Regions from separate parts of the Lysinibacillus sp. G1-3 genome, predicted to be linked through region 1. Evidence: riboswitches for the same ligand, from Rfam matches in the RefSeq annotation. Region 1 holds a riboswitch; each other region holds the start of a gene.

Region 1 (8,177 bases):
CTTTGCATATTTATCAAAACGAAAAGTTCCGGTATATGCCATATTAATGTGTACCTTCGCTTTATATATAGCTGTAATATTTTCTTTATTTGCGGGCAGCAGAACTTTTGATTTCCTAATGGGTTCACTTGGATATACCGTGTTATTTATTTGGCTAATTATTGCGATTGCACATCTGAAATCGCGTAAAAAACAGTCAGAAAAAACAAGTACTTATGCAGTAAAATGGTTCCCTTACACAACTTGGATAGCTATTATTGCGTTAAGTGCAATCCTAATTGGTATTATTTTTACAACATCTATTATCGTAACAGGTATTACTTTAGCTATTTATCTCTTTATTACGTTAACCTATGTCTTTAAAGGTCGTTTTCAAGAAAATTAGGAAACACTAAAAATGAACTTAATGCCTTAATCGACCTGAATTTTCATAAATTATGCATACTAGGCAGATTGTTCGCTCAAGAGAATTTATCCATGCTATACTACAAACATAGTAAGTTTAAGGAGGATTTCAAATGGCAATTGTACATGCAACAGATGCAACTTTCCAAGATGATATTAAAGAAGGGTTAGTACTAGTAGACTTTTGGGCTGCTTGGTGCGGACCTTGTAAAATGATTGGACCAGTTCTTGAAGAAATGGATGCTGCAGGTAGTGCGGCTAAAATTGTAAAAGTAGATGTAGATAACAACCAAGGTACTGCAGCGCAATATCAAATTATGTCTATCCCATCTTTACTACTTTTCAAAGACGGTGAATTAGTAGACAAAACTGTTGGTTTCCAACCAAAAGAAGCGTTAGAAGCATTTATCGCAAAACATGCTTAACTTCTTTCAGCGAAGTCTCTCACCTCTACAGTTGGTGAGATGAATGCGAATTTTAGCTTCTTTTCAGGGGTGTCCAAACACCCGCTGAAATTGAGGAACCCAGTCTAAGAACGCCACGTCCTGTGGCATTACCGAAATGACCGACATCGTGTCGGCCCTCGTGCAGGCCTAAGCACAAAGCCGATACCGGCCGCAATTATGCCGAGGCATAATTGATTCTGTAAGAAAAAAAGAGTCGAGCCATCAATAGATGTGCTTGGCTTTTTTTCGTTATATAATAAAAAGAGAGCTATGGATAGGGCAATGTGGTATGCAAAGCTCTATAAAAAGGGGGGCAGGTAGGCGATGAATGATTTAATTAAACGAAAGCTTGAAATTTTACCAGATCAGCCTGGCTGCTATTTGATGAAAGATCGACAAGGTACTATTATTTATGTCGGGAAAGCAAAAGTGTTGAAAAATCGAGTTCGCTCGTATTTTACTGGTACGCATGAAGGGAAAACACAGAGACTTGTAAGCGAAATAGAAGATTTTGAGTACATTGTAACATCCTCCAATATCGAAGCATTAATTTTAGAGCTTAATCTTATAAAACTACATGACCCGAAATACAATGTTATGTTGACGGATGATAAAACGTATCCGTATTTAAAAATTACAAATGAAAAACATCCACGACTTATTACAACACGAAAAGTGAAAAAGGATAAGGCAAAATATTTTGGTCCATACCCAAATGCGTATGCAGCAAGTGAGACGAAAAAGCTGCTAGATCGTTTATATCCTCTTCGAAAATGTGTACAACTTCCTTCAAAGGTTTGTTTGTATTATCACATGGGGCAATGTCTAGCTCCTTGTGTGAAAGAGATTGATGTTGACACTTACAACGATATGATTGAAGATATGACAAAATTTTTAAATGGTGGGGTTGAAGAAGTTAAAAAAGAGTTAGAGGTAAAGATGCTAGCGGCGGCAGGAAATTTAGAGTTTGAACGTGCAAAGGAATTTCGCGATCAAATTGCACATATTGATACAGTCATGCAAAAGCAAAAAATTGTATCAAGTGATACAACAAACCGCGATGTATTCGGTTATGCAGTCGAGAAGGGCTGGATGTGTGTGCAAGTTTTCTTTGTCCGTCAAGGAAAGCTCATTGAGCGTGATGTCTCGATATTTCCGATTTATCAAGATGCAGAAGAGGAATTTTTAACATTCGTTGGGCGCTTTTATGACAAGCTAGAGCATATTAAGCCTAAAGAAATTTTTATCCCCCAATCTATTGATGCGGATATTTTAACGGAATTATTAGAAGTAAAGGTACTAACACCAAAACGTGGGCAAAAAAAAGAGCTTGTTGATTTAGCGATTAAAAATGCTGAAATTGCTGTAGCAGCGAAGTTCCAGCTTATTGAACGTCAGGAAGAACGCACAATAGGAGCATGTGAGGCGCTCGGTGAAGCTATGGGCATTTCTGTGCCTTTACGGATCGAAGCTTTCGATAATAGTCATATGCATGGAACAGATGCTGTATCTGCAATGGTTGTATTTATCGATGGAAAACCTGCAAAGAAGGAGTATCGAAAATACAAAACACGTACAGCTGCCAAGCACGATGATTACGGGGCAATGCAGGAAGTGATCCGTCGTCGTTACACACGCGTATTAAAAGAAGGTCTACCTTTACCAGATTTAGTACTAATTGATGGCGGGAAGGGGCAAATGGAAGTCGCACGGGAAGTATTAGAGGATGAGCTCGGCCTTGTCATTCCAATTGCCGGATTAGCAAAAGATGACAAGCATAATACGTCTCAGCTTCTATTTGGTGATCCACCTGAAGTAATTGCATTAAAGCGCACAAGTGATGGTTTCTATTTACTGCAACGAATTCAAGACGAAGTACACCGCTTTGCTATTACTTTCTTACGACAGCAGCACGAGAAGCATGCTATACAATCTGTCCTCGATCAAATAGAGGGAGTTGGTCCAAAGCGAAAACAGCAATTACTTAAGCATTTTGGCTCTGTCAAAAAAATTCGTGAGGCAAGTGTGCAAGCATTACAGGAAGCTGGGATGCCAGCTAGTCTAGCTAGCAATATCCATACTTATTTTCATTCTGCAGAAAATACTACCTCTGAAGGGTAAGTGAGATGAGTGTAAATGGAATTCCTTTTCGGTGCGTGTCCAAACACCTGTACCTGTCGCTACGCTTTTGGTACAAAAGACATTTGCTGAATGAAAATAGAGCCTCCGACGGATGTCATGGAATCGGAAAGGAGTTCTGAGGGGATGTTAGCCTAAAACTATCGCATCCATGTGATAACGGCTAACTGACTTGCATCGGTAAAAACGCCACGTCCTGTGGTATTTTCGAAATGACCGATTTCGTGTCGGCCCTCGTGTCGCTGTCGCTACGTTAGCACTGCGCTTTCGTACAAAAAATATCTGCAGACCTAAGCACAAAGCCGATTTTGGACGCATTGTTCATCTGTAGCGAAAGCAAAGCGGCAGCGGCAATTACGCCAAGGTGAAATTGATTTTAATCAAGAGACATTGTCAAAGGATTAGACGTATGCTAAGGTTTATATATAACATAGCTATTCAATATAGCAATGTCATACACAGCATCTTAGTTTATAAGTAGTTTCTACTTATTAAATTGGAAATTTCTCCGCTAAGATTCAATTAAATACAATCACTATTTAGTGATGATAGAGGTGCAAGGTTCAAGAGTAGTACATACGAGGACGAACAAGTCCAGGGAAAATGTATGAAAGGGGAACTTGCCGAAGTGGAGCATCGTTGTTTCCGATGCTGTGCTGGTTTTACATTTAAGAGATGTAAGACTGTCGATTCTAAACGTTTCGGAGAGCTATCACACATGCGCAAGTTACTTTTATTGTACATGTTATAGGCGGCTTTCACGTTATGTGAGAGCTGCCTTTTTAGATTTCTCGAAACGACATTTTTTCAAGGCTGTTACTTTTACCTAAGAGTTGAAGGATGTTATTTGCTTTTGCGATGTTTTTTTGTGAAAGCTGCAAAATTTTAGCTACTTTATAATCAGCGAAATGATTAAATACGAAGGAGAATGAAAAGAATGGAGAGAATTGTGATGAAATTTGGTGGTGCTGCATTAGCATCAACTGAACACATTCAAGATGTTGCAAAAAAGGTAATTGCAGAAAAGGAAAGTGGTTTTGATATTGTCGTTGTCACTACAGCAATGAGAGGGACGTCTAAAGAATTAGCAAAGATGGCTTGTAATCTATCAGACAATGCGTCTAAACGTGAACTAGACGCACTATTGTCAACAAGCTCACAACTATCAAGTGCATTAGTGGCAATTGCTTTGCAGGAAGAAGGTTATGATGCAGTGTCATTAACAGGCTGGCAGGCAGGTATTCAAACCGATGCTGTGTATGGCAATGCACGAATTGATGTGATAGAAGCTAGTCGAATAGAAGAGTATTTTACTCAGGGGAAAATCGTCGTCGTTGCAGGGGAACAGGGGATCTGTAATTCACGGAATATTACGACGCTTGGTAAAGGTGGTGCGGAGACGACGGCTTTAGCTATTGCTGCAGCATTAGAGGCAGAGCGCGTAGATATTTATACGAATGTGGATGGAGTCTATACAGCTGATCCAAGTCAGATTGCTGGGGCACAAAAGGTAAAAGAAATTTCCTATGATGAAATGCTAGAGCTATCAAACTTAGGATCACAAATTTTACACCCACGGGCTGTAGAAATAGCAAAGAAGTTTCAAATCCCAGTTATCATTCGGTCAAGCGAAAAAGATACAGAAGGTACTTTATTGAAGGAGGAAGTTGAAATGGAGAAAAATTTAATTGTACGTAGTGTTGCCTATGAGTCAGACGTAATTCGCCTAACGGTAGGGTATGATGCTTATTCTAATGCTTCGCTAGCAGATATGTTCACAATACTTGCAGAAAATCGCATAAACGTTGATATAATCGTACAAGCAATAATTGATGGCTTAAAGCCGACTGTATCATTTACTATTTTAAAAGAGGAGTTCGCTGATGCATTACGTGTCCTAGAAGATAGTAAAGTATCACTTGGGTTTAGTTTTGCTGATTTTGAAATCGGTTTAGCGAAAGTCTCTATTATTGGCTCAGGAATGGCATCTAACCCAGGAGTGGCAGCCCGTATGTTTGAGCGATTACGTCGTGAAGATATCCCTGTGAAAATGGTAAGTACATCTGAAATAAAAGTGTCTGTCGTTGTTCCTCAGGACGAAATGATTCGTGCAGCAAATGCATTACATGACGAATTTAATTTAGAACAAGCGCTTTACATATAATATGAATAGGGTGTGTCATTAAATGGCACATCTATTTTTGTTTACATTAATTTCATACTTTATCCAATTTAGTTGTTATATAATAAAATGTGACATGTTTTTCCAAATGGAAGGTGGGAATTAATATGGTGTTATTCGGTTTATTTCAAAAGCCAGTGGATGAAAGCGTTGAGCAACACAACGATTTAGAAATACAAATATTAAAAAAGCGAATTTTGGAATTAGAACTTGAGCATGACAGTATTGATGTGAAAAATGCGATTTTAGACTTTGTACTAGCGCATATGGAGTTAATTAATTTTCAAACGGCGCTAAAGGTTCAAAATGTCTCAACAAGTGTAGGGGATATTTCAGCAATGAGTGAAGAAATGTCGTCAAATACAGAAGAGATACTTGCAGTTGAGCAAAATGTTAATGCAAACATTCAAGAAATCAAACAGCATTCATTACTCCTTGTAGAGGAAATGGAAGCGTCCATTACAAAAGGTGAACTGGTTCAGGAGTTGTTGTCTAAAGGAGCTCATTCAACAGAGCAGTTGTATAATGAAATAACTAAAATGGATGATATCGGTAAAGGTGTGACTGGGATTGCTGATCAAACACAACTACTATCCTTAAATGCTTCTATAGAAGCTGCACGTGCTGGTGAACATGGAAAAGGATTTAATGTTGTTGCGATGGAGGTAGGGAAGTTAGCTAACAGCTCGAAAGGTTCATTGCAAGAAATGACGAAGATTCGATCAGTCATTGATAAGAAATTACATAATACAATAACAAATATTAAAGAAGTCGAACATTATTTAACTGACTTTTTAAGTATCATGAAGAGCAATATTACTAATTTGACTGTAACAAGTAAAAATATTGAAGAAGCAGCACATGGCATTGATCAAATGACAGTCGCATCAGAAGAAAATGTAATAGCTGTAGGACGTTTAGCGGAAACAACGACGGAATTATCTCATACTAGTGACTTCTCGGATATAATACAAAATCAAGTATCTGAAATGTTAAAAGCTATTGCTCCTACAATCCGTAAGCCTAAAGAGCAAACGGTAGTTAGCCAATTGGCAGCAAGGTTAATGGATCATGCAAGCTTTTTAAGAAATGCTTTACAAAAGGCTGGCCTAAAAGAAATTATAAAAACGCATCATGAATGTAAGTTTGGGGAATGGTATTATGGCCATTTTGAGGAATATCGGAATTTGCCAGAATATCTTCATATAGAACAACCTCATGAATTAGTACATATGGCTGCACAAAAATTAGTGAATGAACTGTCAATCAAAAATTTAGAGGAAATGATTCAATACTCACTAAATATTTTGGAAGCGTTTATTTCGTTAATAGATGTACTTTTAAAAGAAAGACATGCCCACCTATAAATATTAAAAGGATTGTCATCCATAAATTTGGAATGACAATCCTTTTCGTTTTATTCTGAAGGAACGGTGTTCATGATTCGTTCCTTGACGTCCCATTTAACTGTAAATGTAACATTCTGTTGCTTTTCACGTTTTTCATCATAGCATTCAGTTAAGTAACCTTTTGCTTGCTGGATTTGTTCAGCTATAAATCCTGCTTCGAGTCTAAAGCTACGAAGACCGATTTGTAACAGTTCTGAATCATTTGTCAACTGGAATGTACGTCCATCCTTCGATTCCTTGACAAGCTCTAAATTACCCCAGCAGGCATCTGCGAAAAATGCGATAAGTTCATCTTGACTTTTACATGGGAACTTCCGAGCTAGGTCTTTTCCTGCCCAGTAAAGAACATCACCTTCATGTTTACCAAGAATGGAAGATAAAATATAATCGCGAATTATCTCATAGCCAAAAGCTGAGATTGTAGGTGATGAAGTGTTTAACATTTAAATCCTTCTTTCTTAGAATTTTCTTATAATTCGACACTGATAAAGTAAAGATAGGTTTTTCGAGAAAAAACGACGCATCATGTACTAGATTGTTTCTTTAATAAGGAATACGAAAAACTCTTAGTTACCTTGACGCTCGTAGCTCTTGAGAGTACAATAAACATGTCATAATATTGTACCATGATGAAATACACAGTCAATGAAGTATCAGTTACAAAATGATGACTTCTTTTGATGTGATATTTTAAGTACTAAGGGGGGTAACAGTCTTGTCGAAAGATCGAGAGTTTTTATGGCGTCGTTTACATTCTCTACTTGGTGTGATTCCAGTAGGTCTGTTTCTGATGTTCCACTTGTCAATGAACTTCACTGCTGTTGGTGGTGAACAAGCTTACAATAATGCAATAGGTAAGATGGATTTAATTCCACACAATCTTCTGTTAGTAATTGAATGGGTAGTTATTTATATCCCATTACTGTTCCACGCATTCTATGGTGTATTCATTGCATTCACAGCTTCACCAAACACAGGGCGTTTCAGCACATACCGTAACTGGATGTTCTCATTACAACGTTTCACTGGTGTATTCTTAGTGATTTTCATTGCATGGCATATTTTCCAAACACGTATCCAAAAAGCGTTAGGTTCAGAAGTTGAATACAATATGATAGCAGATATCGTATCGAATCCATTCATGCTTGGATTCTACATTGTTGGTATTATATCAGCAACTTTCCACCTATCTAACGGTTTATGGGCATTCCTAGTAAGCTGGGGTATTACACAATCTCCTCAGTCTCAAAAGGTTGCTACTTATGTAACAAACATTATTTTCGTAATTCTAAGTGTAGTTGGTGTAGCTGCTATTTTAGCTTTCGTTTAATGTAATAGAAGCTACTATAGAATACATGGCAATCATTGCAATTTTTTAAGAGGAGTGAGAAATAATCATGGCGAAAAGCAAAATAATTGTTGTTGGCGGCGGTCTAGCTGGTCTGATGGCAACGATTAAAGCAGCTGAAGTTGGTACTGAAGTTGATTTATTCTCATTAGTTCCTGTAAAACGCTCACACTCCGTATGTGCGCAGGGCGGAATTAATGGTGCGGTAAATACAAAAGGTGAAGGGGATTCTCCTTGGATCCACTTTG
Region 2 (8,177 bases), on a different contig from region 1:
CTCCAAAGAGAATAATACCCAACTTGATTACCTTTAATTTTATAACAGAATAGTTTAATGTTCATTAATCGATGAAGGATGTCGAGTTAATTATCGGGACTTAAGAATTATATCCAATGACAATCTGTATCGACTTCGGCCTAGAGTGACCATCAAGTGAAGCCTCGACGATATCTAAATATGCCGAGGCGTTATCAATAGCGAAGGTAAAAATAATTAAAATGATTCGAGGTTTGTCCTTAACCGTATAACATTGCTGGTGAACGCACACTTTGTAAATAGTCTGCAAGCTTCCCTGCGTATACTTTTTCTAAATAAGGTAATTGTGAAATGCAATGGGGGGTCATTAATGCTGGGTTTTGATAAACATTCAGCCCTCCAACCTTTAAAAGCATCGCCACAAATTGCGAACAAAAATAGGCGCGCTCTCTTCGAACCTCCCTTTGCATCATAACGCCAAAGAGCCCAATAAAATTATATTTATAACGATCGCGGTTCCAATACATATAATGTACGATCTTCATCATCTCTAAGTATTGATAATGGGATATTTTACAACGATAAATGACACAATCAGCTGTTTCAAATAGCCCTCTGACTGCATCTTCTCGTAAAAACCCCCCACTTAAAGGATTGTTTAATTGTCGACGTCCAAAGCTATACATTTCAAAGAGCTCCTCATCAAAAGCAATCGATGCATGATTCATCTCTTTTCCAGTATACATACCTATAGCTTTTGATAATAATGTACCTGTTTTTGTTAATACTATGTAAATGGTGTGTGCCATTTTCTCACCTACTTCAATATTGTTTCCTACTACCAATACGTTTTAAATATTCAATCGGTTTCATTAATTTCCTGTTTTTATAAGTATATATTATGATACTATATTTTTTCTTAGTAAAAACTGAATATTTTCTTAATTTTTCGTAAATGCTTTTAGAGTTTTTTAAACCACCTTTATTTATATGTTTTGAATCGTATTCTTATGTGTGACACTGAGTACTTAGGTATATGTATGTACGAGAGGAAATGTGATTGTAGAAGGGTGTGATGAAAGTTTGAGAGCTAATTGTTTATTAGATAACTAAAGAAAGAGTGAAGCAGATAACTAATAATGGTCTGTACCCCAATTGTTAGTCACAAGTGGGGCACAATTTCCATGCTATCCATTTTTTCAATCTGCGTTTTCATGCTTGATTATACTTTAATTCTTCACCGTTTCCTGACAATTATTTTGATATATACTTATTGCTTCTTTTAAAAATAGTTGCTCCTGTTCTGTAAAAGGATTTGGAAATTTGAATGTTTCTGTAAATGGTAGCTTTTTTTCAACTAAATCTAAATTCCCTTTCAAGGTTTCATTCATAAGCTGTAGAAGTGTTCTAACCGTTTCTTGAGCTTCTTTTGAAGAAGGTATAGCGTCTGTAAACGTTAAATGTTTAATTTCTGATAAAACTTTAGTCCATTTTCTATCTAAATCGAGTTCCTCAGATTTATTTATACTAAATAATTCATCAGTTATATCTTTTGAAAAGTGTTCTTTAAACCATGTTTCGGTGTTTTCAGCAAACATTAATTTTTGTAGCATAGCACAAAATATCTCGATATTGATAACTTCTTCATCTTTCACTGTTTCAATAAGATGGTTTAAATCGGCTAATATATTTATGATTTCAAGTTGTTTAGCTTCAAACAACTGTTTTTGATTGTTTAAAGATTTTAAGATAATTTCACCTTTAATCTTGTTTTTTTGCAGCATATCTTTAATTTCCTTTAGCGACAAGCCTAGAAACTGTAATGACTTAATGTTTTGTAAAGTAGATAGGTCCTCTGTAGAATATAGTCTATGTCCACCCTCTGTGTAATCACTTGGTTTCAGTAAGTCTATACTGTCATAATAGCGTAGGGTTCTAATACTAACACCAGACTTTTGTACAAGCTCACCTATCGTAAATATACCTTTCCCCACAAATTATTCTCTCCTTAATGATTGACTTTAAAGTATCGTATAACGGGATAAGAAAACTTTTTTCCCTTTAAAGTATAAATTGCAGCAACTACTATTAGTATTGTTTCAAGAATAATAAGTGCAAAAGAAATCATTGAAACCGCGCTCCATTTTTTAGAAATAAAAGTTAATAACAAAAAAATCGGGAAGAAAGTAAAGTGAAGGTTCATCCCTTCTTTTGCATGGTCAGCAAAATATTTATTCTTATCCCTCGATACTAAGTATACCAAAATTGGTAAAATAAAGGTTAATAATAGTGAGAACAGATGCATTAAACTTGCCAATCCTCTATTTAATAAACTCTCTTTTTTCATTGTGCCGTTCCTCCAATAGCTTTTTTGATTGTTACCTTTTGATGAGTAACTAAATTCATCATAAAAGGTGACGCTACTAGAGATTCAAGGACAAATTCAATTAAATAATTTATATGTAATAAATAGCTGTTGTTATTTTTAGTTTTCCGTATTGTATGATATAATTCATTTACTGACTAACCTAAGCAAGACAATATTAAGCTGTAGCGATGCCGTACGCTACAGCTTTTTTTGTACTGAATTAAGACTCACTAAAATCATTCTCCTCCTCAAGGATTATTTCTTTCTAAATACTCCTCGGCTAGTTGAGGATTTTTGTATATCGCCATACCAGTTTTCAACTTTTTAAAGCCAACCTTTTCATAAAAAGATTCATTTCCAGTTGTTGCAATTAACTGAATACAAGAAACATCCCCTAATTGCTGAATGATGTCATCTAAAAGAGTTCTGGCAATTCCTCTTCCTTGATAATCTCTATGTACGACAACATCATAAATTACGGCATTGAAAACACCGTCTGAAAGAGCTCTCGCAAATCCGATAATTTGATGATCTTTTACTGCGAAAACTTTGTGTGTACTTGCATTGAAAACTTTTCTTATTATGCTTTCGTCATGTTTCATCCACCCTACCGATTGATAAACTTCTTTTAACATTGTTAGCTCGTTTTCCTCTACGTTATATGTAAGTAATAACATTTTTCATTCCCCCATTTTGTTTGTCATTTCCTTAAATATATATGTGTATTGCTTACTATATTTCACCATCAAATTAAAGCATTTATAAACCAAGTCTCTTGACGAACACTTGTTCTGGTATTAGAATAATAAAAAAAGGAGGCAATTTTATGCAAAAAACGAACACCATTGAATTAGTACATTTCTCTGAAGAGTTTGTGGATAGTTTGAATGACTTTGACCTTCCAGCAGAACAAAGTCAATTTACTACCCTTCCAAAAGAGATTTCTATAGAAATGGTTGGACAATATCCGATTGTTATTTTGAGTGACCATGTTCCTGTAGGATTTTTTGTCCTGCATGCAACTGATAGAGTAAAAGAGTACTCTACTAATCCAAAAGCTATGCTGCTTACTGCATTATCTATTGACCATAAACAACAAGGAAATGGGTATGCCAAAAAAGGGATGCTTGCACTGCCTGAATTTATTAAAAGAAAATTTAAAGATTGTAATGAAGTCGTTTTAGTCGTTAATCATAAAAATATTCCGGCTCAAAACTTGTATTTAAAAGCTGGCTTTGTCGATAACGGGGAAAGAAGAATGGGACGTATTGGCGAGCAAATTGTTATGAACCTATACCTTAAATAGATATTCAAAAATCACTCTTCATGACATGGGTGATTTTTTTGTTCTCTCCTTACAGCATACTGATATACAGTACTGGCTATATTATTCTGAATATTTATAAGGAATTCCTCAAGGCCAGTTTTAATTTTATTACTTTTATGCATAACACACCTACATTTATATGTTAAAGTTTTAAATTGCCATGTATTGAGCTACCTCGGTACTATTTAGCTACATATGGAAACAACAAGCTAAAAATTCAAGTTATACACCTATACCAGTAAGTGAAGATATTTCTATGCTGCGAGTATTTTACTTTCGTATAAGATATTCCTGTATAAAAATAAATCAGCTACCTAATATCGATAAACATTACCAATACTAGATAACTGACTTATCGTAGAAATTCACCCTAAGCTCTTTCGGTATTTTATAAATCCGTAAATGTTGGTGGTTTCTTTTTGAAGCCTTTCGTCGTAATAAAAGCATAGATAAAACCGATTGCAAGCCAGATAAAGCCTACCTTCAATGTCATCGGTGATAAATTAATAAATAAGTAGAGACAAATACCAAATCCTAGCCCTGGAATTAATAAGTATCGAATTATTTTCATTTCTTTTTTACGGAAGACGTAATACACGATCACTGACAAATTGACAAACATAAATCCTGTCAGGCCTCCAAAGTTCATTAATTCTGCTATAAAATTTGCCGATAAAAACAGCGCTCCTATAACACTAATCACACACATCAATAAAATATTGTATACCGGTGTTTGATATTTTGGATGTAAATGTGTGAAAAACTTTTTCGAAAGTACCTCATCACGCCCCATACTAAACATTAAACGAGATGCACTTGCTTGTCCTGTTAAACCAGCTGTCACTGTTGATACAATAATCGCAACCGTATAAAGAGTTGCAAGAACTGCACCTCCTGCTTTTTCCGCTACATCAAATAAAGCCGTATCAGCTGAACTAAAGTTTGTAACATCAGGCCATACGAGCTGAGCTACATATGCTTGCACAATAAAAATAAGTCCTCCGATTAAACAAGCTAAAATAGCTGCCTTCCAAATATCCTCTTTTGGATTGACTGCCTCTTCAGAAAGTGTTGTAATCGAATCGAACCCTAAAAATGAGAAGCAGGCCATTGCTGCACCAGAAATAATTGCAGACATAACGAATTTTTCATCGTTGAAAAACGGGACAACAGTAAAGAGCGACGTATCACCTTCCACACCGACAATTGTCTTTACACAAAAAATCACAAAAATAACAACTACAATTCCCATAAATATAACGAGGATTTGATTTGTTTTTGCTGCGATGCCAATACCTAGAATATTGACTGTAGTTATAATACCTGCAATTAATAACACCCATACCCAATACGGAACAGATGGTATTAATGCATTCGCATATGAAGCACCTACCATGAATACAATGAGTGGCACTAAGACATAATCCATAAACATTGCCCAACCCGCAAAAAAACCTAAATGCGGATTGATTGCACGCTGGGTATATGTGTAAGTTGACCCTCCATTCGGAAAAACAGCAGCCATGCGACCGTAACTATATGCAGAAAACATCATTGCAACCATCGCAATCAAGTAGGCTAATGGCAACATCCCACCTGTAGACTCTGCTGCAAAGCCATAAATATAAGCTGGCGCAATCGGTGTCATAAAAGCAATACCATAAATGACTAAATCTTTTAATGTTAAAACACGCTTTAACTGTGGTGTATGAACATTTGGTGTTTGACTCATAGTCCATTTCCTCTCACAGGTTCATTGGTTCGTGTTTTGATAGTTCTTCCGTTACTAAATCAATTACTTCATCTGTACTCATCACTTGGCAATAAATTTGATTCATAATCATAATTTCTGCATCATGAAGCTGTTGCGTTGCAGCTGCACATGCATCTTCAACTAAAATAACTTCAAATCCTGCGTCAGCTAAACTTCGAACTGTTGAAGCAACACATTGATCTGTTACAACACCTGTACAAACTACTGTTTCAATGCCCATATTACGCAGTAAAAATTCATAATTCGTACCACTTAATACGCTATCTGTCGTTTTATTTACAACAATTTCGTCATCAAGAGGCTTTAATTCATCCACCATCTCCGCTCCTGGGTCACCGATTGGCAATAAAATATTGTTCCATCCTGTCCGGCGTTGTACAGGAGAACGATCTCGTCCATCTTTATGATGGCAAGCAATGCGACCAAATGTTACTTCTAATTTATTAGTACGGAAAAAATCTAAAAGCTTTTTATTGTTCGGGATCGTTAAATTGTCGATACGATCAAAAAAGTATTCCCACTGATCAAACATGCCCTTTTCTCTTGCAACCTGCGCGTCTAATCCGTCTCGGCTAATAAACTGATTTTGCATGTCTACTATTAGTAATGCTGTTTTATCAGGGTTCACGTTTATTTTTTGACCGTCAGTCGGTAAAAATTCATAGTATAATGTTGATGTATTATCCATAAAATCCCCCCAAAATACCTCTAATTCTAAAATGTATTGACAAATAAAATATAGACTCTCTGAGCAAAAGAATCTGTCTAACACAAAAAAGACCTACCCATTTCTAGAAACTTAAAATGAATCGACCATTTAAAATTCCCACTGTTTGTCTAAACAGAGATAGCACAACTTCCTAAACATTTATGTTTAGGAAGACAGTCCTGTAACTATTCGCTACAGCCCCAGTAAATAATGGCGAGAACTCATCACATACTTCGGCGACACTTCCTTGTATCTAATATCTTCATCTTCTCGGACTCCATTAGGAATTATTAACTGCCGCGCCTCTACCTATCTATCAGAAAATTAAGAATTATTTAATTATTTGAAACAATTATATTATTGCGTTTTTTATATGTCAACTTTAAAATTTACTATATTTTATAAGATTTATCGCGCATAACCACAAAAAAAGACAATCAAAACACTTAAAACAATAACTATTTACAATAAATACAAACAATACATCAACAATTGTATAAGTATTTAGTTATTCACCTTTTGATTTTTCATTACCTAAAAACGATTCACAATATAATTCCAACACCAATCAAGCAACAGCCTCGCAATGTACGGAGTGTATGAACAACATAACCCGAAAATGTTACTTTATTCATATCTTTTGTTTCATCACATATATTTCAAATGAATTTTAAGTTATGCGAATAAAAAATCATCTTTCTCTCACACTAATAGTGGAGGTGAGATGATCATGGGTAGTAATAAACATAAAAATAATAAAACACAAGACAACAAAAAACAGCAGAATCAAAATCAAAATGCTAACAGAGAACGTAAAAATGAAAACAGAGAAGAGTTCGCTGAGGAAGTAGATTTCAGTAGTATTCAAAATGAAAATAAACGTTAGTAGTGATATCAAAATTAATTTTGATCTCCCAATATTCACCTATAAAAAGTTGAGTATTGGGGTTTTTCTTAGTCTGTAAACATCACCTTGCTCCATCTCTTTCAAATTCTAAAAATACAAATAACCCGGAAATAATTCCAGGCGGATTACCACTTGCTTTTTTCATTCATGACACACTGTCTCGCTTTCGCATGCGATCTTAAGAATAACCTAAGATAACCGTTCTTTAGCTTTCAGTTGATGGTTATTCAGAGTAAACGATCTATTGTATTCATCGGGTTACCCCTCTTTTCTGCTTGATTAGTAAAAAAACGTCTTCACTTATAATAAGAATTTATCTATTACCAAAGCCGTAGCACAATAAATATCTACTGGTATCCATAATAGCCATCCTATCAACCAGTTTAAATTTATATATACATTAGGTGATATTATTTTCAATGCTACATTTGTATTTTCTACGAGTTCAATATTTTTCCGTACCCCTTCAGAAATATTCTCAACCTTCAGTTCTGCTTGAGTTAAATTAGGATTATGAAAATCAACTTCTAAAAATGTGTATTGCGGATTTGAAATCGACAATTTTACACTCCTTCGTTTCACCCTAATTCCTTAATAAAGCTTAAATTTCAAGTGGCGTTTGGTCTATTATATTCACAACATAATAACAACATGCACTATTAATTTACAAAGTTTTGCAATGAGTACATCAACATGTCGATTATTGAAGTTATTTTCTAAAGAGGGTTTTTGGTTTTAATTATTCTTCCAACTAGTTTACATAATATAATTATTCAATCAATCCCCTATTTAGCAAGCTCTCTCTTGCTCCCGCTCCGTAAACCGATCGGTAACATGATGTTCCCCCACAGTAATTAAAGTATCTGACCTGTAATTTATAGTAATTACTTTCTTCCTCTACGCTCTTTAGATAAGTTGCTTTTCAACAGATTCTTCACACCTCTAGCTCCAGAACTTGGCGATGGTAGACAATTGAACGCTTCAATGGATTCACCTTCTTTAAACTTTACTTTTTCCCTTCGCTCGACTTGTGTTTTATTTTGAACGCCAAATCGTTTGGCTATGGAAACATAGCTTTCGTTACCAGCTAAATATGCCTGAACTTCTAATTTA
Region 3 (8,177 bases), on a different contig from region 1:
AACATCCAAGTAATAGAACACTAGTTACGGTAAATAGAATCCATAATTTTTTCAAAATACTATCTCCTTAACTGCATAAAATTGACGCTACCAGTGGAAGAATGATCGTTAATCGGAGTGGCCCAGATTATATCTTAATCACAAATAAAAGCTGAACAAATTTAGTTCAGCTTCATTGTTACACATTATATATTGACTAGTAATAAAATTCGTTTGTACTTATTTTTTTTGTTATTTTAATGTCCGTTTTAAAAACGCTTTTGTCCGTTCATGCTGAGGGTTTACTAAAACCTGAGCTGGTGGGCCTTCCTCTACAATAACACCTTTATCCATAAAGACAACGCGATCGGCTACTTCTTTGGCAAATTCCATTTCATGTGTAACGATTAACATCGTATTTCCCGAATCCGCTAGCTGACGCATTACCTTTAATACTTCCCCTACCATTTCTGGATCAAGAGCTGACGTCGGTTCATCAAAAAGCATTACTTCTGGGCTCATTGACAATGCTCGCGCAATCGCTACACGCTGCTTTTGACCGCCAGATAGCTGTCGAGGCTTCGCATTAACGTATTGATCCATACCAACAATTTGTAAATATTTTAGCGCAACTTCCTCGGCTTCTGCCTTCGAACGCTTTAATACTTTCATTTGACCAACTGTGCAATTTTTTAGGACATTATGGTTATTGAATAAGTTAAATTGCTGGAATACCATGCCTAAATGTGTACGGTATTCTTGGATATTATGCTTTTCATCTAAAATATTTTCACCTTTATATATAATTTGACCACCACTTGGTGTTTCCAGTAAATTAATGCAGCGTAGTAATGTTGATTTACCTGAACCTGAAGAACCGATTAAGCAGACAACCTCGCCCTTTTCTACTTGAAAATTTACATCCTTTAACACTTCGTTACGCCCAAATGATTTACTTAAATGCTCTATATTAATTACTGTCATTTATTAGCCCCCTATACTGCTTCTTTCTGTTCTTTTTGGTAGGCATCTGGTCCATCCAGCCGTTTTTCTATATACAGTAAAATTCTTGATGCTGTGAATGTCATGATGAAATAAAGGACACATGCTACAAAGAAGGATTCGAAGTAGCGGAAGTTATTACCTGCAATCGACTTTGTTTGGAAAAATAATTCCGTAACTCCAATAACGTTTAAAACTGCTGTATCTTTAATATTCATAATTAATTGGTTACCTGTTGCCGGCAATATATTTCGGGCAACTTGTGGTAATACAACATGTAGCATGATTTGAACATGATTCATACCTATAGCAGATGCAGCCTCGTACTGCCCTTGATCAATGGAAACAATTCCACCTCGTACGATTTCTGCCATATAAGCACCTGTATTTAGTGAAACAACTACTATACCTGCCGTAATAAAGTGCATACTAATACCAAATGCTATATCTAAGCCGAAAAATACAACCATTGCTTGTACAATCATTGGTGTACCACGGAAGAATTCGACATAGCAAGTTAGTATAAAATTAATGAATTTCAAGCTATAAAATTTTACTCCCTTTTTACGAACTTTGATGGTATGCATAATTCCAATAAAAAATCCGATAAGTGCACCAATAATTGTACTAATAACCGAAATAAGTAATGTATAATACGCACCTCGTAAAAACATTTGCCAGTTGTTCTCAACAATAGAAATAATCCATTCAAGACTCATGATGTTCCTCCTAACAACGTCGTGTTGCTTATTCGTTACAATCGTCTTTGCTATCTACCATTTTCATAAGGCCCCTGTTTCTTTTATCTTATGAATCAATTAGCTAAGACATTATTATAATTTAGTAAGATTCTAATATAATGATATTGCACGGACTAGTAACTAGCCCGCGCAATTATATTATTGTGCTGCTGGTTGTTGGTGAATGGCTTCTTCCATAATTTTTTGGCGATCATCTTCAGAAATACCTTTTAAGATTTCATTTATCTTCTCAAGGTTTGCATCACCTTTACGTAAACCAACTGCGATCGATGTATTTGAAATGTCTGTATCGAAGCCTTTTTCAAATTTTACATATGTTAATTTATCGTTTGCAGCTGCAGCGGAAATACCTTCTGGACGTTCTGCTACATAGCCATCAATTTTTCCAGCTTCTAATGCTACTCGCATTGCTGGGAAGCTATCCATTGCTGTTTGTTTTTTTACATCTTTGATTTGATCAATAACAGTGTAGTTAGATGTATTTAACTGTGATGTAATTTTTGCACCAGAGAAATCTTGGATAGATGTTGCTTTTTCATATTTACTACCTTTTTTAATTACCATTACAAAATCAGACGTATAGTAGTTTTCTGTGAAGTCGATCGTTTGCTTACGTTCCTCAGTAGGTGACATACCTGCAATGATAGCATCGATTTTATTTGATTGTAGAGCTGGTACTAAGCCATCCCATTCCAATTTTACGATAACCAATTCTTTTCCTAAGCCTTCAGCTATCTTTTTCGCCATTTGTACATCATAACCGCCTGCATATTCTGCATTATCGGCAATTTTTACTGCACCATTTGCATCACCTTGCTGCGTCCAGTTAAATGGAGCATAACTTGCTTCCATTCCGATACGGAATTCGCCGCCAGCTTCCTCGTTGTTCGTATTGGCCCCCTCATTACTAGATGACGACGGCTCCTTCTTGTCACTTGTACCACATGCAGCTAGCAAAATTGCAGTCACTACGGTCAACATTACTACTAACCAATTTCTTTTCATGTAAAACTCCCCCTTTTTCTGTAAAAAAATAAGACAACTGTACTAAAAAAGCCTAAGCTCTGAACTTAGGTCTTACTTTTTCAACAGTTGCCCAAATCCTCACTATAATTCCATCATTCCGAGATAGCACAACCTAGTAAACCTGGAAAAATCCACTAGGACAGTCCTGCACTTATTCACTGCAGGCCCAGCATAAAAGTACGAGCTCCTTTTACACTTCGGCGATAGTTCCTTCTTCATTGCGTCTTCGCTTGCTTGTACTCAACAATGAACTAATAAATACCGCGCCTCTACCTCACAATAGAAAAACGTGAGGTTTGAATATTTAATTGATTATTAAGATACTACTATAAAACTAACTTATTCGTCAAGATAATTTCGTTACTTTTCTGACTAATTACAATATTAGGTTTTTTTATCCTTTTTAAAGAAAATCCGCAAATAATTAATACTTAACATACTTTCTATTAATTCAAAAGAAATTGTTAATCAGTAAAAATAATAGCCTTTATACTATATGCAACTTGGTGAAGCTTTCGAAAGCGGTGGGATAACCTGCCCATTGATTCGATTCTTATCCATCGGTCTCGGTCCGGCTCCTCTTTCCGTCGTATCAATTGCTTTATCTGTCGCTTCGTTTTCTTACCGTCACTTCGGCTCTTTTATCCGTCGGTCCGGCTTTTCTTTCCGTCGCTTCGGTTCTACTTTCCGTCGCATGACTTCCTTTCCGTCACTTTGACCCTTTTATCCGTCATTCTGGATCCTCATTCCGTCGTATCGATTGCTTTATCCGTCGCTTCGGCTCTTCTTTCCGTCGCTCTACTTCCTTTCCGTCACTTCAGCCCTTTTATCCGTCATTCTGGATCCTCATTCCGTCGCTCCGATTACTTTAACCTTCTCTTCCTCAAATATTCCACACAAGAAAAAAACCTTGCGAAACAAAGTTCGCAAGGTTTTAAGAAACTCAGGAATTAAGAATTTAATAATAAATCTTCTGGGTTTTCAAGTAGTTCTTTAACAGTTTTAAGGAAGCCTACAGAATCTTTACCATCGATAATACGGTGGTCGTAAGAAAGTGCTAAGTACATCATTGGGCGAATTTCAACTTCACCATTCACTTCAACTGGACGTTTTTTGATAGTATGCATACCAAGGATACCAGCTTGTGTACCATTCATGATAGGTGTAGACATTAATGAACCGAATACTCCACCATTTGTAATTGTGAATGAGCCACCTTGAAGATCACCTAAACCTAATTTTTTGTCGCGTGCTTTTTTCGCTAGATCTGCAATTGAATCTTCAATTTCTGCAAAGTTTTTGCGGTCAGCGTCACGTACAACTGGTACTACTAATCCTTCTTCTGTCGATACAGCTACACCGATATCGAAGAAGTTGTTTAAGTGAATTTCATCACCAACGATTTGTGCATTCACATATGGGTATTTTTTAAGTGCTGCAACTACAGCTTTTGTGAAGAATGACATGAAACCAAGTTTAGAGCCAGTTGACTCGAAGAATTGGTCTTTTTTACGAGAACGTAAAGCCATAACGTTTGTCATATCTACTTCGTTAAATGTTGTTAACATTGCTGTAGATTGTTTTACTTCAAGTAAGCGTTTTGCAATTGTTTGGCGACGACGGCTCATTTTTTCAATTGTCACACGTGAATCATCAACAGCTGCTACTGCTTTAGGTGCTGCTGGAGCTGCTTGTGGTGCTGCAACTGGAGCTGTACCATGAGCTGCAACGTCTTGTACACGTACGCGGCCTTGTGGATCTACTGGAGATACAGCAGCAAGGTCAATACCTTTTTCACGAGCAAGTTTACGTGCTGCTGGAGACGCGATTACACGCTCACCAGAAGTTTCTACTACAACTGGAGCTGCTGCGACTGGAGCAGGTGCTGCTTGTGGTGCTGCTGGAGCTGGAGCTGCCTCAACTGGAGCTGCTGCAACTGGAGCAGGTGCTGCACCTTCGCCAGCTTCTACAACTGCGATTACTTGACCTACAAGTACAGTATCGCCTTCTTCAGCTAAAATTTGAGTTAAAACTCCTGCTTCTTCAGAAATGATTTCAGCGTTTACTTTGTCTGTTTCAAGTTCAACGATGAATTCACCCTTTTCAACGCGATCGCCCACTTTTTTTACCCACTGTGCGATACTACCTTCTGTAATCGATTCTGCTAATTCAGGGACTTTAATTTCAGCCACTTTCATTTCCTCCTTTAATTAACGTGCATTGGTGCACATCAATGGGCTACTGCCTAAGCAAGTAGCCCGGCTCTCAAAAATATTTAATATGTGATTATTTAACCTTTACAGGCTCAGCAACTGCTTCTTCTACAAGTGCGGCTTGAGCTGCTTTATGAGAATCTGCATCACCTTCAGAAGTTGAGCTCATTGCAGGACGGCCTACATAACGTAGCTTTTTACCTTCTGAAAGGTCGTGTAATGTTTCTAATGCATAATTCCAAGAACCTTGGTTTTTAGGCTCTTCTTGTACCCAAACGATTTCTTTTACATTAGGATACTTAGCAATAATACCAGCAACTTGCTCTTTTGGGAATGGGTAAAGTTGTTCTACACGAGCAATGTGTAGGTGATCGAATCCTTCACCGTCTTTAATACGGTCTGCGATGTCGATCATGACTTTACCTGAACCTAAAACAATGCGTTCTACAGCTTCTGGTTTTGAACCTAGGCCTGGTTGTTCAATTACTTCTTGGAATGAACCATTTGCTAATTGATCAGCATTTGCTGCAGCTAATGGGTGACGAAGTAAGTACTTAGGTGATACAACCACAAGTGGACGAACGCCTTCTGTACCTAATAATGCTGCTTGACGACGTAATAAGTGGTAGTAGTTACCTGCGTTTGAACAGTTTGCTACGAACCAGTTATTTTCAGCTGACATTTGTAAGTAACGTTCCATACGGCTTGAAGAGTGTTCTGGACCTTGACCTTCATAACCATGTGGTAACAGGATTACTAAACCAGATTTTTGACCCCATTTAGCACGTGCACCTGAAATAAAGTTATCGAACATAACTTGTGCCATGTTAGCAAAGTCACCAAATTGAGCTTCCCATACTGATAATACATGGTCGTTTTCTAAATTGTAACCATATTCAAAGCCCACTACCCCAGCTTCTGTAAGTGGAGAGTTGTGTACTGTAAATGATGCATTTGCACCTGAAATATGGTGAAGTGGCGTAAATAAATTACCATTGTTTTTGTCATGTAACACTAAGTGACGTTGAGAGAACGTACCACGTTGAGCATCTTGACCTGTAAAACGTACTGGTGTGCCATCTTGAATAATTGTTGCATAAGCTAAAGTTTCTGCATGACCCCAGTCGATTTTTGCAGAAGCAAATGCATCACGGCGTTTTTCTAAAATTTTGCCAAGTTTTTTCTGTGGTTCAAAGTTTTCTTCAAACACTAAAAGCTCTTCATTAATTTTCCCTAGACGTTCCGCACCAACTGCTGTATCAATTTGTGGGAATTCTACTTTTAATTCTTCTGGCATTTCTAAATGTTTATGTTCATCTTTATCTGCCATTTCTTTTACATGATCATAAGCCGCTTGCATTTCTGCATAAATAGCTTTATCTAATGCAGCTACTTCATCAGCAGAAACTACACCTTCAGCTGTTAATTGAGCACCGTATAAAGCACGAACTGGTTCATGTTTAGAAACTAATTTATACGTTTCAGGGTTTGTTACAGTTGGGTCATCCGTTTCATTGTGACCATGACGGCGGTAACCCATAAGGTCAACGATAATATCTTTACCGAATTTTTGACGGTAGCTAGCTGCGAAACGACCAACTAGAACTACAGATTCAGGGCTATCTGCATTTACATGCACAACCGGTACTTCGTAACCTTTTGCAGGGTCAGAAGAGTAAACAGATGAACGAGAGTCATGTAATTCAGTTGTAAATCCAATCATGTTGTTAGCAATGATGTGGATTGTACCACCAGTAGTGAACCCTTCAGTTTTTGCAAAGTTTAATACTTCTGTTACGATCCCTTGACCTGGGAACGCAGCATCACCATGCACAAGAATTCCTAATCCTTTTGTGCGGTTATGAATAGCTTGCCCTGGTTTAGAAGTGTCATCTTGTGCAGCACGTGCAGTACCTAAAACAACCGGATTTCCTACTTCTAAGTGAGAAGGGTTGTAAGCAAGTTTAACATTCATACCAGATTCACGGTTGTAAGAAGCACCCATGTGGTATTTTACATCACCAGTCCAGCCTTTAGTAATTTCAAGGTTACCGTCTTTTGGCATAAATAATTCATTAGAAACATGTGCAAAATCAGAGAACATCATGTCGTATGGTTTATTTAAAATGTGTGTTAACACATTTAAACGACCACGGTGGGCCATACCAATACGTACATTTTCAACACTATTTGTTTCAGCTGTTTTCAAAATTTCATCGAATAGGATGATTTGAGTATCTAAACCTTCACCAGAGAAACGCTTTTGACCTACAAAAGTTTTATGAATAAACTTCTCGAAGTTTTCAACACGAGTTAAACGGTCTAATAAAGCTTTTTTCTCATCAGAAGCTAATGGTTGTTTAAATGAACCTGTTTCAATTTGTGCTTGAATCCAATCACGTTCTTCTGTTGCTACTACGTGATTATATTCAAATGCCACTTTATCTGTATAAACAGATTTTAAGTAATCGATTGCATCCTTACCATTTTTCACGTTTGCTGGCACATCTTTGAAGAAGACAGCTGCAGGAATTTCAGCTAAATCTGCAGCGCTTAAGTTGAACGCGCTTTCTTCAATTTGAGCTGTTTGTAGTTCACGGTTTTTCAAAGGATAAATATCTGCCGCTAAATGACCGTTTGTACGGATTGCATCTGCTAATTTCACAGCTGCTAACACTTTCTTGTAATCGCCAGCAGGAGCTGCTGCATTACTAGCTACAGCTACTTCACCTTCTACTACTACTGGTGCACCAAATTGTTGGAATAATAATACTAACTCCGGTTCTACTTCTTCAGGAGACTGTAAGAATAAGTCGTATTGCTCCATCACATATCCTAGGTTAGGACCAGAGAAAGCTGACCATGGAGAACTTACAGTTGTAACGTTGTTCGACATGAAAAATGACCTCCAAATTTTGCCTTTCGGCAGTTCCATTAATTAAATTACAATTAATTATATAATATTTTTCCGCTCTTTAAAAGGATGTTTAACACAACATACCCATAATTTAAAGAACGTTTTTTCCATCTCAATCTTACTACTCTTCACAAAAAATACAACTCTTTTTAGCAAATTAAGCAATTTTTTTCCCAAAGGCTAGAATAATTAAATAAAGCGTCTATTTTTCTCAATATTTTAGCGGGAATTTCATCAAGAAAACGGTTCCAACATTTTTTCTACTCTTGACTTCTATAG
Region 4 (8,177 bases), on a different contig from region 1:
GGCTCATCAGTTTTTATAAATGCGCCCGTAGCTCAATTGGATAGAGCGTCTGACTACGGATCAGAAGGTTATGGGTTCGACTCCTGTCGGGCGCGCCAAATAAAGCCTAATAGTATCGGAATGTAGCTCAGCTTGGTAGAGCACTTGGTTTGGGACCAAGGGGTCGTAGGTTCGAATCCTGTCATTCCGACCATCTTTCCTAACAAGGGGCCTTAGCTCAGCTGGGAGAGCGCCTGCCTTGCACGCAGGAGGTCAGCGGTTCGATCCCGCTAGGCTCCACCATTTATATATTACGGAGGTATACCCAAGTCTGGCTGAAGGGATCGGTCTTGAAAACCGACAGGCGGGTAACACCGCGCGGGGGTTCGAATCCCTCTACCTCCTCCATATTTTTTTCGGGTCAGTAGCTCAGTTGGTAGAGCATTAGATTGAAGCTCTAAGTGTCGGCGGTTCGATTCCGTCCTGACCCACCATCTGCGGGTGTAGTTTAATGGTAAAACCTCAGCCTTCCAAGCTGATGTCGTGAGTTCGATTCTCATCACCCGCTCCAAAATAATGGGCCTATAGCTCAGCTGGTTAGAGCGCACGCCTGATAAGCGTGAGGTCGATGGTTCGAGTCCATTTAGGCCCACCATTATTCCGAAGTAGCTCAGTTGGTAGTAGCACCTGACTGTTAATCAGGTTGTCGCAGGTTCGAGTCCTGCCTTCGGAGCCACGGCCCCTTGGTCAAGTGGTTAAGACACCGCCCTTTCACGGCGGTAACACGGGTTCGAATCCCGTAGGGGTCATCAAGCATGTTGCACATTCGTGTAACATGCTTTTTTTATGCCAATTAAAAGCTAAAAAGGATCACCCTTTGTGTTAGGAAGTTTTATTTCGAATAGCCGTGTTATAACGTCTATTCCTAAGTATTGCGAAGGGCTTAATCATGATAAAAAAAATCGGTTTTGCAACTGAAGATATCTCTTGTATAACCAATTTCTACATACAAAAAGGCTTTGTCCTTTATAATCCCCTGAAATTCTCATAATAGCACTTGAAGCGAATGTGTCTATCTTTTCCCTAGTCCCAAAAAATGATAAGAAATATTGAACAAAGTATTTCATATATAAAATATGTATGTTTTTTTGCAGATTTTTTCGTGGTGATAATAGTTCCATTCCTCTAATATGAGGGTAGATGGAGGAGTTCGATATGAATTTACATGAAGTACAACGATTTTTAGAACTTTATCAAGTAGAGCAAGACGAGTCAAAAACATGGCTAGAAAATAAATTACAGTATATTAAAACAACTGGACAATATATACCGACAACGGAAGAACTAATCTTTGGTGCACGAGTGGCGTGGCGTAATAGTAATAAATGTATTGGTCGATTGTTTTGGCAATCGCTGCATGTTGTTGATGCCCGTGATCTTTCACATGAAGAGGATATCTTCAACGCTTTGCTTAAACATATTCAATACGCAACAAATGATGGGAAAATTCGCCCGACAATAACGATTTTTGCACCAGGGCGAGTTCGTATATGGAATCATCAGCTAATTCGCTATGCTGGCTATGAAACGGAATCTGGAATCGTTGGTGATCTGCATTCCGTTGCGTTTACAAAAGTATGTGAATCACTTGGCTGGCAGGGTGAGAGAACAGCATTTGATGTGCTTCCGCTTGTCGTACAGGTGGATGATAGAGAGCCACAAGTGTTTATAATCCCTGACGAATATGTACTAGAGGTACCGATTCGCCACCCAGAATCTTCTCAAGTAGAAAAGCTAGGATTAAAATGGTATGCAGTGCCGATTATTTCGAGCATGCGCTTCCAAATGGCAGGTATCGACTTTGAGGCAGCTCCATTCAATGGTTGGTATATGGGTACAGAAATTGGGGCACGTAATTTAGCAGATCATGATCGCTATAATATGCTACCCGCTATAGCAGAAATTTTTAACCTTGATACAACTAAACAGGCTTCTCTATGGCGTGACCGAGCATTAGTTGAGCTGAATATGGCCGTTCTACATTCTTTTAAAGAAGATGGTGTGAGCATTGTAGATCATCATACAGCTGCACAACAATTTAAATTGTTTGAGGAAGCAGAAGCAGCAGCAAATCGCGAAGTTACAGGCAATTGGACATGGTTGATTCCACCTCTTTCACCAGCTACAACCCATATTTATCACAAGCCTTATGTTAATGTTTACAATACACCGAACTATTTTTATCAGAAACCACCTTATTAATAGAGAAAGGCAGCTCACGTTAACTTTATTTCAGCGAGTGTCCAAACACTTGCTGAAATAAGATTATGAGCTACCTTTTTTAATTTACATATTCATTTTTAGAAGCTCTAAATGAACATAAGAAGAGTATGAATGCTACGACAACAAATAACCAACCAGTGATATCCCAGCCACCAAATATATCATGTAAATAACCAAATAAAATTGGACCGATTGCGGCTAATAAATATCCTAATGATTGTGCAAAACCTGATAAATCAGCTGCCTCAAAAGCGGTACGGGTACGTAATGTAAAGAACATCATCGCTAATGAGAATGAAGCTCCTCCGGCTAAGCCTAGTAGTACCATCCAAAGTATAGCGAGGTTCGTCCATTCCATTACTAGTCCGATAAAGCCAATTAAGTAAAATGCCGTAAACATGAATACGAGAGGTCGTTGAGATGTCATTTTACTAGCAATAATAGGCACAGCTAAGGCCATTGGGACTTGTGAAAATTGCATGATGGAAAACATCCATCCTGCACGATCTGCAGCTAATCCTTGTGCTATATATATTTCAGGAATCCAAGCAGCGGTTGTATAGAATAATAACGACTGAAATCCCATAGCTCCCGCTACTGCCCAAGTAACAGGTGATTTCCATAAAGGTGTACGTTCTTTCGTAGTTTTAACATTAGGCTCCGGCTTATTAAATTTCAACTGTGGAATCCAAATTAAAATGGTTAACGCCACAAGAACAAGTGCGACTGCCAGAGCACCTTGCCAGCCAATGGATGAATGGGCAACAGGATAGCTAACGCCAGCGCCAAGCCCAGCTGTCAAATTCATCGACATTGTGAAAAATGCCATAAGCAAACCTACGTGATAAGGAAACTTCAATTTAAGTAATCCTGGAATAAGTACGTTACCGAATGAAATGGCTATACCAATTAGCGCAGTGCCAAATACGAGCAAACTAGTTGTGCCGAGGGAGCGTAGTACAATCCCTAATGCCAAAAGAATAGTCGATAAAAATAATGTTAGTTCTAGCCCGATTTTACGTGCGACAATTGGTACAAAAGGTGAGATAATTGCAAAAGCTAGCAATGGGATTGTTGTTAGAAAGCCCGCTAATGCATAGGATATGCCGAGGTCTTCTCGGATAAAGGAAATAATAGGTCCAACAACTGTTAGTGGCATCCGTAATGTCGAGGCAATACAAATTACGCCGATCACTAGTAATAAGGTTGTACCTTTCCAGTTAATTTTCCTGCTAGGATAAGTATCGTTATGTTCACGAGTAGTCAAATAAATCCCCCCTGTTAGAACAATTATGATTGAACCACTATACCACTTTATCACAATAATAAAAATAGTTGAAAATTCACAAAATATAGAATGTTACTCGGGTTGTTGAAATGCCATATGTCATATGTTAGAATAATATTCATCATAAATTTAATAATATGCCTCATGTTTATATTGAGGTAGAGGTCGCGGTATTTAAGAGTATGCTAATGGAAATGACAAGCATTTAAGATATTAGTTGAAAGGAAATACTGCCGAAGTGTGAGGGGACTTGAAAACCTCATGCTGGGGCTGTCTCCGAAAGGAACAGAACTGTCACGTTTGGACAACGTGTTGAGCTATCATTTTGAAAGAACAGAGGATTCTTAGCCATCACTGCCGTTCATGTGATGGCATTTTTTTCGCCTCTTAAAAGGAAGGAAGCTAAATTGTGAGTGAAATAAAAGTCAATCAGCTCGGCCATAAAGCGCCAAAGTTGAAAAAAGAATTAAAAAGCCGTCACATTACAATGATTTCATTAGGCGGTACAATCGGTACAGGATTGTTTTTAGCTAGTGGTGGTGCCATTGCACAGGCAGGCCCTGGCGGTGCGCTTCTTGCTTATGCATTAATCGGTATTATGGTTTATTTTTTAATGACGAGCTTAGGCGAAATGGCAGCCTATATGCCATCATCGGGCTCATTTAGTACGTATGCTACAAAATTTGTGGATCCAGCTCTAGGTTTTGCACTTGGTTGGAACTATTGGTACAACTGGGCAATTACAATTGCGGCAGAAATTTCAGCTGTATCATTGATTATGAAATATTGGTTCCCAGATAGCTCTTCAGCACTTTGGACTGTTTTATTTATTGCTGTCGTTTTAACGTTCAATCTATTATCGGTAAAAAGCTATGGTGAAAGTGAATATTGGTTTGCCATGATAAAGGTTGTAACTGTAATCATTTTTATTATCATCAGTTTCTTAATGATATTTGGTATTTTAGGAGGAAATGCTCCGGTAGGCTTTACGAATTTCTTTATTAGTGATGGACCATTCCACGGTGGTTTCCTTGCTACATTTGGTATTTTCTTAGCTGCGGGATTCTCGTTCCAAGGAACAGAATTACTTGGAATAACAGCGGGTGAAACAGATGATCCTGGTAAAAATATTCCAAAAGCTGTTAAGTCGGTTTTCTGGCGAATTCTTTTATTCTATATTTTAGCGATCGGTGCAATTGGTCTGTTGATTCCGTTTACAGACGCACGTTTGCTATCTGAAGATATCGCTGTTTCACCGTTTACACTGGTGTTCGACCGTTTAGGAATTGCCTTTGCTGCATCATTGATGAATGCTATTATTCTAACGGCAATGCTGTCAGCAGGGAATTCAGGGCTGTACGCATCTTCTCGTATGCTTTGGCAATTAGCGGTAGATGGACATGCACCTAAATTTTTCGCAAAACTAAGCCGTCGAGGTATTCCAATTTACGCATTACTGGCGACTTTAGCTGTAGGTTCTCTAGCATTTTTAGCTTCATTCTTTGGTGATGGTGTTGTCTACATGTGGCTTCTAAATGCATCTGGGATGTCAGGCTTCATTGCTTGGCTAGGAATTGCATTTAGCCATTACCGTTTCCGTCGAGCGTTCGACGTACAGGGCTTAGATTCGAAATTGTTGCCGTATAAAGCAAAATTATTCCCATTCGGTCCGCTATTTGCCTTTACGGTTTGTATGATTGTTGTTATTGGACAAAACTACAATGCCTTTATGGGTGGTTCAGTAGATTGGTACGGAGTCCTTGTCTCGTATATCGGTATTCCACTGTTCTTACTGTTATGGCTTGGCTATAAAATTAAGCATAAAACAAAAATGCTTCCACTTGAGCAATGTGATTTAAAAGTAGATTAATAAATAATAAACTGTCCTGTGAGCCATAGAAAATGGCTTGCAGGGCAGTTTTTTTAGTTGAAAAATGAATTGGCAAGCTCAAACATACAATCTTGTCAGAGAAAAATTAAATCCTTTAAGCCCAAAACCCCGCATCCCCATAATAGTAATCATTGATCCGTTTTTATATTTTAGGATCTTCAGATAAAATTACTGGAGAAAATAAAAGTGGACTTTAGCTTTTCAGACCGCCCCTCCATTTTTGGTGCCCAACCTTAATATGGTAAACTGTTTTAGAATGAATAATCACCAAATTTTGGTTATGGCATTTGTTGAAACGTATATCGTTTATCTTCATTCAGTAGAAATAGCTGTACGTAAAAGCATAATAGGTGAGAACAAATAATCAGAGGAGGGGGAAAGATGATAGACTATCCATTTTTACAAAACAGATTGAAAAAAGAAAAGATAAATACCTTTTTAATTAATAGTCACGGTAAAACGATATTTCGATACTATAAAAACAAGAAACAACAACAGAAACTTCATAAAATTAATTCTTGTACAAAGGGTATTCTTTCAATTCTATTTGGCATTGCAATAGATCGTAAATATTTGGAATCTGTTCATATACCTGTCCATTCTTTTTTTCCTGAACTATTCGAACGACAAGATGACAAACGTAAAATGGATATGACAATATATCACCTTTTAACAATGACAGAAGGATTAGATTTCCCGGAATTCGGAGAATGGAATTGTTTTGCTCCTATGGTATTTCATTCTGATATAGTAAAATTTATAATAAATCGTCCGATGGTGCATCCAGTGGGTACGCATATGAATTATAACTCGGGTTGCTCCCATATACTATCTGCTATATTGCAGCAAGTTACGAGTATGAAAACAAAAGAATTTGCCAATCGTTATTTATTTCAACCATTAGGTATTCAAGAATATCAGTGGTACGAGGATAAGAAGAAAATTAGTAAAGGGGCAGATGGTCTTTTATTAAAGGCAGAAGATATGATGAAAGTGGGGCTCTTAGTTTTAAAGAAAGGCGTATATAACGAGAAAAGGATAGTTTCGGAGGATTGGATTAATCATTCGATAAAGCCGAATTTAATGACTTATGAAAAAATCGGTTATTACGGGATGCATTGGTGGGTAAATAAACAGAATGAAACTAAAGCTTTTTCGGAAGTTAATCACTATTTTTTTGCATTAGGCTTTGGGGGGCAATATATTTTTATTTGGCCAAAGGAAGAACTAGTTATTACTATCACAGGTGATTTGTATGAAACTAGTTTATTACCGCTTCAATTAATAAAGGATCACATCTTGAGATAATCGTTATGGTGATGAGCCAATAAAATGAAATTTTTACATTTTAGAATAGAGGTGCATGGAAGTGCAAAAGCGCATTTTACTAGTAGAAGATGATGAAGCCATTCGTGAAATGGTAGAAAGCTATTTAACGATGGAGGGATTCCTTGTCACCTCTGCAGTAAATGGAGAAGAAGCAGTACAAAATTGTTTAAACAATCCCTTTGATTTAGTAATCTTGGATATTATGATACCGAAGCTTAATGGATTAGAAGTTTTAAAGATTATACGAGAGCAAGCATCACTTCCAATTATCATCATGTCAGCGAAGGATAGTGATGTTGATAAAGCATTAGGGTTAGGATTAGGGGCAGATGATTATATTGCCAAGCCGTTTTCGATGCTGGAGTTTTCGGCACGTGTCAAAGCCGCAATTAGAAGAGCTACAAAATACTCCGGTCAAGTAGAGGATAAGGCAGATATAGTAGAGATAGACAACTTATCGATAGACCTTGTTAATTTTTCGGTTGAGAAGAATGGACAAAATGTAAAGCTCACGTCAAAGGAATTTGCTATTTTAACGCTATTCGTGACAAATCGTAATCGAGTTTTTACGAAGCAGCAAATTTATCAATTGATTTGGAATGATGCTTACTATGGAGATGAAAATATTATTAATGTACATATAAGAAGATTACGAGAAAAAATTGAAGACGATCCGTCCAACCCAAAGTATATTAAAACGCTTTGGGGGATCGGCTACAAATTTGAAGGGTAAACAGCATGATTATATGTCTATTGCTAATTATTGTATTACTCGTAGGAATTATTATTTTTCAGATGAAGGCAAAGAAACAACAAGGTGATGAGATTCAATACATGCATAAAAAGCTGCAAACAATCATTGATGAACAATCGAACGAAAAGATTTTAGTATCGACAGGTAATCAAGAATTACAGCAGCTACTAATCGCGATGAATGCATTGTTAGACCACAACCAAAAAGTGCAAGCAACACATCTGAAAATGGAAGAGTCTATGAAAAAAATGTTGGCCAATATTTCGCATGATCTTAAAACACCTTTAACTGTTGTGCTAGGTTATACGGAAATGCTGCAGCTACAGCCATCACTTAGTGACGAGGAGCGGCAGCGCTTGCTCACTGGCGTTCATTCGAAAACATTGGACGTATTAAAAATAATCCATACATTTTTTGATTTGGCAAAATTGGAGGCTGGAGATACAGATTACCCAATGACGAAAATTAACGTAAGTGAAATTTGCCGGAAAAACATTTTATCATTTTACGATATGGTCATGTCATTGGGGTTAGAGATTGATATAACAATACCGGAGATATCTGTATATGCACTTGGTAATGAGGAAGCATTAGATAGAGTTTTGAATAATTTATTGTCAAATGCGATTGCCTATGGGGCGGCAGGGAACATC

The links. A riboswitch is a leader RNA that binds a small molecule or an ion and turns the genes downstream of it on or off. The one in region 1 is predicted to bind lysine.
Region 2: linked by a shared signal. The riboswitch ahead of ACVYAD_RS14390 (cysteine hydrolase family protein) and the one ahead of ACVYAD_RS06320 (aspartate kinase) in region 1 are both predicted to bind lysine.
Region 3: linked by a shared signal. The riboswitch ahead of ACVYAD_RS02435 (transporter substrate-binding domain-containing protein) and the one ahead of ACVYAD_RS06320 (aspartate kinase) in region 1 are both predicted to bind lysine.
Region 4: linked by a shared signal. The riboswitch ahead of ACVYAD_RS19180 (amino acid permease) and the one ahead of ACVYAD_RS06320 (aspartate kinase) in region 1 are both predicted to bind lysine.

The regions. Positions count from the first base shown of each region.
Region 1 is NZ_JBWHYQ010000005.1:63,025-71,201, forward strand. Features, by position in the region: gene ACVYAD_RS06305 (amino acid permease) at 1-385, shown strand, start outside; gene trxA (thioredoxin) at 519-830, shown strand; gene uvrC (excinuclease ABC subunit UvrC) at 1,176-2,972, shown strand; lysine riboswitch at 3,532-3,710, shown strand; gene ACVYAD_RS06320 (aspartate kinase) at 3,928-5,154, shown strand; gene ACVYAD_RS06325 (methyl-accepting chemotaxis protein) at 5,280-6,539, shown strand; gene ACVYAD_RS06330 (YslB family protein) at 6,590-7,024, opposite strand; gene ACVYAD_RS06335 (succinate dehydrogenase cytochrome b558 subunit) at 7,297-7,911, shown strand; gene sdhA (succinate dehydrogenase flavoprotein subunit) at 7,979-8,177, shown strand, end outside.
Region 2 is NZ_JBWHYQ010000012.1:89,927-98,103, reverse strand. Features, by position in the region: gene ACVYAD_RS14420 (hypothetical protein) at 240-788, opposite strand; gene ACVYAD_RS14415 (MerR family transcriptional regulator) at 1,209-1,973, opposite strand; gene ACVYAD_RS14410 (magnetosome magnetite crystal formation protein family) at 1,988-2,326, opposite strand; gene ACVYAD_RS14405 (GNAT family N-acetyltransferase) at 2,596-3,024, opposite strand; gene ACVYAD_RS14400 (GNAT family N-acetyltransferase) at 3,174-3,653, shown strand; gene ACVYAD_RS14395 (APC family permease) at 4,063-5,406, opposite strand; gene ACVYAD_RS14390 (cysteine hydrolase family protein) at 5,420-6,136, opposite strand; lysine riboswitch at 6,289-6,473, opposite strand; gene ACVYAD_RS14385 (hypothetical protein) at 6,888-7,043, shown strand; gene ACVYAD_RS14380 (hypothetical protein) at 7,365-7,625, opposite strand; gene ACVYAD_RS14375 (hypothetical protein) at 7,949-8,177, opposite strand, start outside.
Region 3 is NZ_JBWHYQ010000002.1:81,689-89,865, reverse strand. Features, by position in the region: gene ACVYAD_RS02445 (amino acid ABC transporter ATP-binding protein) at 232-963, opposite strand; gene ACVYAD_RS02440 (amino acid ABC transporter permease) at 975-1,700, opposite strand; gene ACVYAD_RS02435 (transporter substrate-binding domain-containing protein) at 1,881-2,747, opposite strand; lysine riboswitch at 2,864-3,048, opposite strand; gene odhB (2-oxoglutarate dehydrogenase complex dihydrolipoyllysine-residue succinyltransferase) at 3,719-4,960, opposite strand; gene ACVYAD_RS02425 (2-oxoglutarate dehydrogenase E1 component) at 5,055-7,877, opposite strand; gene ACVYAD_RS02420 (HAMP domain-containing sensor histidine kinase) at 8,110-8,177, opposite strand, start outside.
Region 4 is NZ_JBWHYQ010000018.1:114,431-122,607, reverse strand. Features, by position in the region: tRNA gene ACVYAD_RS19240 (tRNA-Lys) at 1-6, shown strand, start outside; tRNA gene ACVYAD_RS19235 (tRNA-Arg) at 22-98, shown strand; tRNA gene ACVYAD_RS19230 (tRNA-Pro) at 117-193, shown strand; tRNA gene ACVYAD_RS19225 (tRNA-Ala) at 207-282, shown strand; tRNA gene ACVYAD_RS19220 (tRNA-Ser) at 295-387, shown strand; tRNA gene ACVYAD_RS19215 (tRNA-Phe) at 398-473, shown strand; tRNA gene ACVYAD_RS19210 (tRNA-Gly) at 477-550, shown strand; tRNA gene ACVYAD_RS19205 (tRNA-Ile) at 558-634, shown strand; tRNA gene ACVYAD_RS19200 (tRNA-Asn) at 639-715, shown strand; tRNA gene ACVYAD_RS19195 (tRNA-Glu) at 717-788, shown strand; gene ACVYAD_RS19190 (nitric oxide synthase oxygenase) at 1,195-2,241, shown strand; gene ACVYAD_RS19185 (CynX/NimT family MFS transporter) at 2,321-3,553, opposite strand; lysine riboswitch at 3,702-3,878, shown strand; gene ACVYAD_RS19180 (amino acid permease) at 3,960-5,420, shown strand; gene ACVYAD_RS19175 (serine hydrolase domain-containing protein) at 5,823-6,749, shown strand; gene ACVYAD_RS19170 (response regulator transcription factor) at 6,811-7,503, shown strand; gene ACVYAD_RS19165 (sensor histidine kinase) at 7,509-8,177, shown strand, end outside.